Regions from separate parts of the Bradyrhizobium sp. LA2.1 genome, predicted to be linked through region 2. Evidence: riboswitches for the same ligand, from Rfam matches in the RefSeq annotation. Region 2 holds a riboswitch; the other holds the start of a gene.

Region 1 (3,411 bases), 160 kb from region 2:
GCACGCCGGTGTCGCCGACCTGGCCGCCGGACTCCGCGTAGAACGGCGTCTGGTTGAGCACGATCGCGCCGGTCTCGCCGGCCTTGAGGCTCGCGGTTTCCTGTCCGTCCTTCACCAGCGCGGAGACCACGCCTTCGGCGCTCTCGGTCTCATAGCCCAGGAATTCGGTGGCCCCGAGCTTCTCGCGCAGCGGAAACCAGATCGCTTCGGAAGCCGCCTCGCCCGAACCCTTCCAGGACTCGCGCGCCTTGGCCTTCTGGCGCTCCATCGCGTCGGTGAACGAAGCTTGATCCACGCCGATGCCGCGCGACTTCAGCGCGTCCTGCGTCAGATCCAGCGGGAAGCCGTAGGTGTCGTACAGCGTGAAGGCGACGTCGCCGTCGAACATGTCGCCTTTCTTCAGGGACGCGCTCTTCTCGTCGAGGATGGCAAGGCCGCGCACCAGCGTCTTGCGGAAGCGGGTCTCTTCCAGCCGCAGCGTTTCCTCGATCAGGTTTTCCGCGCGCATCAGGTCGGGATAGGCCTGGCCCATCTCGCGGACCAGCGCCCAGACCAGGCGGTGCATCAGCGGCTCTTTCGCACCCAGCAGCTGCGCATGGCGCATCGCGCGGCGCATGATCCGGCGCAGCACATAGCCGCGGCCCTCGTTCGAGGGCAGCACGCCGTCGGCGACGAGGAAGGCCGAGGAGCGCAGATGGTCGGCGATGACGCGGAACGAGGCGACGGTCTGCTCGTTCGGCCCGCTGCCGAGCGCGGACGCGGTCGCGTCGATCAGATGGCGGAACAGGTCGGTCTCGAACACGCTGTCGACGCCCTGCATGATGCAGGCCATGCGCTCCAGCCCCATGCCGGTGTCGATCGAGGGACGCGGCAGATCCACGCGCTCCTCCTTCGTCACCTGCTCGTATTGCATGAACACGAGATTCCAGAATTCGAGGAAGCGATCGCCGTCCTCTTCCGGCGAGCCCGGAGGTCCGCCCCAGATGTGGTCGCCGCGGTCGATGAAGATCTCCGAGCACGGGCCGCACGGCCCGGTGTCGCCCATCGCCCAGAAATTGTCCGAGGTCGGGATGCGGATGATGCGGTCGTCGGAGAAACCCGCGATCTTCTTCCACAGCCCCGCCGCCTCGTCGTCGGTGTGGTAGACGGTGACGAGCAGCTTGTCTTTCTTGAGCCCGAACTCCCGCGTGATCAGGGTCCAGGCCAGCTCGATCGCGCGCTCCTTGAAATAGTCGCCGAACGAGAAATTGCCGAGCATCTCGAAGAAGGTGAGATGGCGCGCGGTGTAGCCGACATTGTCGAGGTCGTTGTGCTTGCCGCCGGCGCGCACGCATTTCTGCGACGTGGTGGCGCGCTGATAGGGCCGCTTCTCGACGCCGGTGAAGACGTTCTTGAACTGCACCATGCCGGCATTGGTGAACATCAACGTCGGATCGTTGCGCGGCACCAATGGCGAGGAGGACACGATCTCGTGGCCGTTCTCGGCGAAGAAGTTCAGAAAGGTCGACCTGATCTCGTTGACGCCGCTCATGTTCATCCAATCGGGTGTGCTTGGACCCGCGATACGCCATCCAAACCGGGCATTTGGGCTGATATCTGCGGGTCAAAGCGCTTTTAGACAAGGCCAGCTGCGCTGTCCAGAAACTGTGCAAGGAGATCAGTGAGTTGCCGCAGGCGCGCAATCCCGTTTGCAATCCCGTTGAAAGCCGCCAAGTGCGCGTTGACAGGCTTGGCCGGGCTGTGGTCTGTACCCATCTGTATCGTACGGCCACGTCGGGAGAGACCGGCTTTGGTGCCGGCGCCGAAGGAGCAACCGCCCCGGAAACTCTCAGGCAAAAGGACCGCGTGGCTTTGACGACATCTGGAAAGAGGCGCCGACGGGTATAGCCCGGACAGCGTCCGCCGACGGGATAATACTCTCAGGCACAGCGACAGATGGGGCTTCGACTGGTTGCTACCGGGGAATCGTCCCCGGGGAACCGCCGAGGGCCCCGTAATGCTTGCGCGCGACGACCAAGATTCCCTCAAACGTACGCCCCTTCACGGGCTTCATGTCTCCCTCGGCGGCAAGATGGTGCCGTTCGCGGGCTATGACATGCCCGTACAGTACCCCGCGGGCGTCCTGAAAGAGCACCTCCATACCCGTAGCCAGGCCGGCCTGTTCGACGTCTCCCACATGGGCCAGCTCGCGCTTCGGCCGAAGTCGGGCAAGGTCGAGGACGCCGCCCGCGCGCTGGAGCGGCTGGTGCCGCAGGACATCGTGGCGATCGCCCCGGGACGGCAGCGCTATGCCCAGTTCACCAATCCGGACGGCGGCATTCTCGACGATCTGATGGTCGCCAATTTCGGCGATCACCTGTTCCTGGTCGTCAACGCCGCCTGCAAGGAAGCGGACGAGGCGCATCTGCGCGCGCATCTCTCGGGCGACTGCATCATCGATTCGCTTCAAGACCGCGCCCTGATCGCGCTGCAGGGCCCGAAAGCGGAAGCGGTGCTGGCGAAATTGTGTGCAGAGGCGCCCTCCATGAAGTTCATGGACGCCGGTCCGCACAAGGTCGCCGGCCTCGACTGCTTCGTCTCGCGCTCCGGCTACACCGGCGAGGACGGGTTCGAGATTTCGGTCCCCGCGGCCGATGCCGAGCGCCTCGCCAAAACGCTGCTGGACAATCCCGATGTGATGCCGATCGGCTTAGGGGCCCGCGACAGCCTGCGGCTGGAAGCCGGGCTCTGCCTCTACGGCCACGACATCGACACCGCCACCACGCCGGTCGAGGCCGCGCTGGAATGGTCGGTGCAGAAGAGCCGCCGCAGCGGCGGCGCGCGCACCGGCGGCTTTCCCGGCGCCGATGCGATCCTCGCTCATTTCGATAACGGCGCGAGCCGCCGCCGGGTCGGCCTGCGCACGGAAGGCCGCGCGCCGGTGCGCGAGGGCGCGCTGCTGTTTGCGGATGACGCCGGCGGCGAGCCGATCGGAAAGGTCACCTCGGGCGGCTTCGGCCCGAGCCTGAATGCGCCGGTCGCGATGGGCTACGTGCCTACGGCATCGAGCGCGCTCGATACAAAACTCTTCGCCGAGGTGCGCGGCCAGCGGCTGCCGCTCACGGTCGCCGCCATGCCTTTCGTGAAAAACACCTACAAACGCTGAGGACAAGACAATGACCACGACGCTGTACACCTCCGACCACGAATGGCTGGCCATCGACGGCGACGTCGCCACCGTCGGCATCACCGACTACGCGCAGTCGCAGCTCGGCGACGTCGTGTTCGTCGAGCTGCCCAAAGCCGGCCGTGCCCTGAAGAAGGCGGAAGCCGCCGCCGTCGTGGAATCGGTGAAGGCCGCCTCCGACGTCTACGCGCCTGTCACCGGCGAGGTGCTCGAGACCAACGACGCGCTCGCCGCCGAGCCGGCGC
Region 2 (3,411 bases):
AAAGCCGTTGAAGATGCTGCGGAAGCCCTGCACCGGCACCCAGCGCAGGTCGATCGCGAAGACCTCGATCAGGAGATAGCCGACCACGAACACCGGCACGGAGAAGCCGAGCACGGAGAGGCCCATCACGAAACGGTCGATCCAGGTGCCGTGCTTCCATGCCGCGATGACGCCCAGGGGCACGGCGACGATGACGGCGAGAATGATTGTCGACAGCGCGATCGAGATCGACGGCTCGACGCGCTGGCTGATCATCTTCATGACTGGCAGGTTGGAGATCAGCGACGTCCCGAGATCGCCGTGCAGCAGCTTGTTCACCCAGGTGATGAATTGCACGATCAGCGGCTCGTTGAGGCCGAGCGAGTCGCGGATGCGTTCCAGCCGTTCCGGCGTCGCGTTATCGCCGGCGAGAATGGCGGCGGGATCGCCCGGCGTCAGCCGCAGCAGCAGGAAGACGAACAGCGCGACGACGCCCATCACGGGCACCGCGGCCAGAACGCGGCGAATGAGATAACCTAGCATGCACCTATCTCCGGCTGCGGAACTTGTGGGGCCGAGAGGCCCCCGTGGAATCGGTTCTGTCTATCATGCACGCCTGTCACTCGGGCTGGAAAGCCGGCCGGAGAAGCCGACCTTTCGGGGCAAATTGTGTGCCAAGGGCAGGGCGGTCGCAAGAGGCCGCCGAGCCTCCGATATCGGCCACTCAGGATGCATGGCGGAACTCGCGCTCAACCCTGAGTGAGGGTGCGGTCGGCGGTGCGTTGAGCCCGCGCCAGCCGTCGATGGTCCCGGCAATCATCTGTGCGGTCGCCGCCGACAAGGTCCAGCCGAGATGGCCGTGGCCGGTGTTGAAGAACACGCCCGGCATCCGTCCTGCGCGCACCACGGGCATCATGTTAGGCATCATCGGCCGCAGCCCGGCCCAGGGCACGACCTTGGACGTTTCGACGCCGGGGAAGTTGCTGCGCACCCAGTCGACCAGCGGCTGCACGCGGTCGGCGCGGATGTCGCGGTTGAAGTCGTTGAATTCGGCGGTACCTGCGACGCGGAAACGATCGGCGCCGAGCCGGCTGGTGACGATCTTGGCGGCTTCGTCGAGCAAGCTCACGGTCGGCGTCGCATTGCGGCTTGCGGCAGTGTCGAGCTGCACGGTGATCGAGTAGCCCTTTACCGGATAGACGTTGACGCGCTCGTCGAGCAGGGCGGCGAAGTGGCGGCTGGCCACACCGGCGCAGACCACGACGCCATCAGCCTTCAGCATGCCGCGCGCGGATGCGACAGCATCACTGGCCGAAAGATCAGCCCAGCCGATGACAAAGCCGCCACCTGCCTGGGCAATGGAATCGATGTTGGCTTCGTGGATAAAGGTCGCGCCGCGCCGCTTGCAGGCTTCCGCAAGCCCGCGCGTGAACTTGTGGATATCGCCGGTGGCATCCGACGGCGTGTAGAAGCCGCCAAAATAGTCCTTGCGCAGCGTCGGCTCGATGGCGCGGATCTCCTCCGGCGTCACCGGGCGGCGATCGAGCCCGCCTTCCTTCAGCAGCGCATTGACCTGCAGGCCGGATTCAAAACCCTTCTTGTCGTGATAGATGTGCAGGATGCCGCGGCGTTCGAGATCGAAGTCGATGCCTTCGCGCTCCGCGATCTCGAACAGATGCTTGCGGGCTTCGATCGCGAGCCGCGTGGTCTGAACCGTGTTGGCGCGGTAGTTGCCGATGTTGGCGACGAACTCGCTCATCCACGAATATTTGTGCCAGTTCGGCCGCGGGTTCATCAGCAGCGGCGCATCGCGCCGGAACATCCAGCGCAGGCCTTTCAGGATCGTGGCGGTGCTGTTCCAGACTTCGGCATTGCTGGCGGAGAGCTGTCCGCCATTGGCGAAGGAGGTCTCCATCGCGGCGTAGCGGTGCTTGTCGAGCACCGTCACCTTGTATCCGCGTTCAAGCAGGGCATAGGCGGTCGTTACGCCGGTGATGCCGGCGCCGATGATGGCGATATGGGTCATGGCAGGTTCGGGGCTCCCGTGAGTTAGAGTCGGCTAACCGCCGGCCAAAGGCCGTTGGCGGCGCCCCATCTGTCACGGTTACCTGAGAGCTTGATCCGGCGCGGACCTCGGCGAGGTCAGCTCCGGACTATCCCCTTCGGTGGACGTCACGACCACATTGGCCGTGCCGCCTCTCTCCAGATCGTCCTGACGATACGGTCCTTTTGCCTGAGAGTTTCCGGGGCGGTTGCTCCGTCGGCGCCGCAACGAAAGCCTGAACTCTCGTTGCGATCTCTCCCGCATCGTCGCGTGGACAATCGAGCAGTACGATGCGCCTCATTTTTAGACAAGGCTAAATTTAAACCGCGACTGCCAACGCATTGTGCAGTGCGAAGGCTGCGTCGTCAGTCGAGCGTCGCCAGCAAGCCGGCCATCAGGCGCCCGCGTTCAACTAGGCTCTCGACCTCGATGAACTCCTCGAGCGTGTGGCCGTTGCCGCCGCGCACGCCGAGGCCGTCGAGCGTCGGGATGCCCATCGCGCCGGTAAAGTTGCCGTCGGAGCCGCCGCCAGAGCTCGCATGCGGCAGCTCAGTGCCGAGCGACTTGGCGATGCCGCGCGCCTTTTCATACAGCGCCATGGTGCCGGCATCGGGCTCCCATACGGGGCGCGTGACGCCGCGCGTCACCTTGAACGTGACATCATTGGTCGTGCCCGACAGCGCCAGCATCCGCTCGACGCCGCGGTCGAGATCGGCCTGGCGCTTGGCCATGGACAGCGCCTCGCCGGTGGCGGTCGTGGCAACGCAATTGACCCATTGTCCGCCGTGCACGACGCCGACCGAGAAGGTGCAATCCTCCGTCGTCATCGCGTCGATGGCGAGGATCTGCCGCGCCATCTCGCGGATCGCCGAGCGTCCGGCCGACAATGTCGCGCCGGCATGGCTCGGCCGGCCCGTCGCTTCCAGATTGAACCGCGCGATGGCGTAACGTCCGGTGGTGACACCGTTGTCGGCGCGGCCCGGTTCGGGCACCAGCACATATTTGTTGCGCGCGGCTTCCGCCTCGATGATGTCGCGCGTCGAGGGCGTGCCGACTTCCTCGTCGGGCGTAAACAGCACGGTGATCGGCAGCGGCGTGGTGAAGGACGCACGTGCCAGCTGCCGGATCGCTTCCAGCGAGAGATAGTTGCCACCCTTCATGTCGTAGATGCCGGGGCCGTAGCACTTGTTGCCGTCGCGCCGCCATTTCAGCTTCTCGATGGTGCCGACCGGGTGGACGGTATCCATGTGGCCGGCGATCAGGATGCCCGGCTCGCCCTGTTTCGGATGCGGGAAGCGCGCGCGGATCACGCCGCCAAAGCCCTGTCGGCCGCCGATGCGTTCGATCGTCGCACCCATGATCGCCATATCCCGCGCTGCGATATCGAG

What was found. A riboswitch is a leader RNA that binds a small molecule or an ion and turns the genes downstream of it on or off. The one in region 2 is predicted to bind glycine.
Region 1: another riboswitch for glycine. It lies ahead of gcvT (glycine cleavage system aminomethyltransferase GcvT); the one in region 2 lies ahead of ABIB95_RS08735 (D-amino acid dehydrogenase).

What each region holds. Positions count from the first base shown of each region.
Region 1 is NZ_JBEPQI010000004.1:327,034-330,444, forward strand. Features, by position in the region: gene alaS (alanine--tRNA ligase) at 1-1,531, opposite strand, end outside; glycine riboswitch at 1,765-1,853, shown strand; gene gcvT (glycine cleavage system aminomethyltransferase GcvT) at 1,997-3,145, shown strand; gene gcvH (glycine cleavage system protein GcvH) at 3,156-3,411, shown strand, end outside.
Region 2 is NZ_JBEPQI010000004.1:171,883-175,293, reverse strand. Features, by position in the region: gene ABIB95_RS08740 (ABC transporter permease) at 1-522, opposite strand, end outside; gene ABIB95_RS08735 (D-amino acid dehydrogenase) at 704-2,005, opposite strand; glycine riboswitch at 2,073-2,187, opposite strand; glycine riboswitch at 2,191-2,294, opposite strand; gene ABIB95_RS08730 (M20/M25/M40 family metallo-hydrolase) at 2,389-3,411, opposite strand, start outside.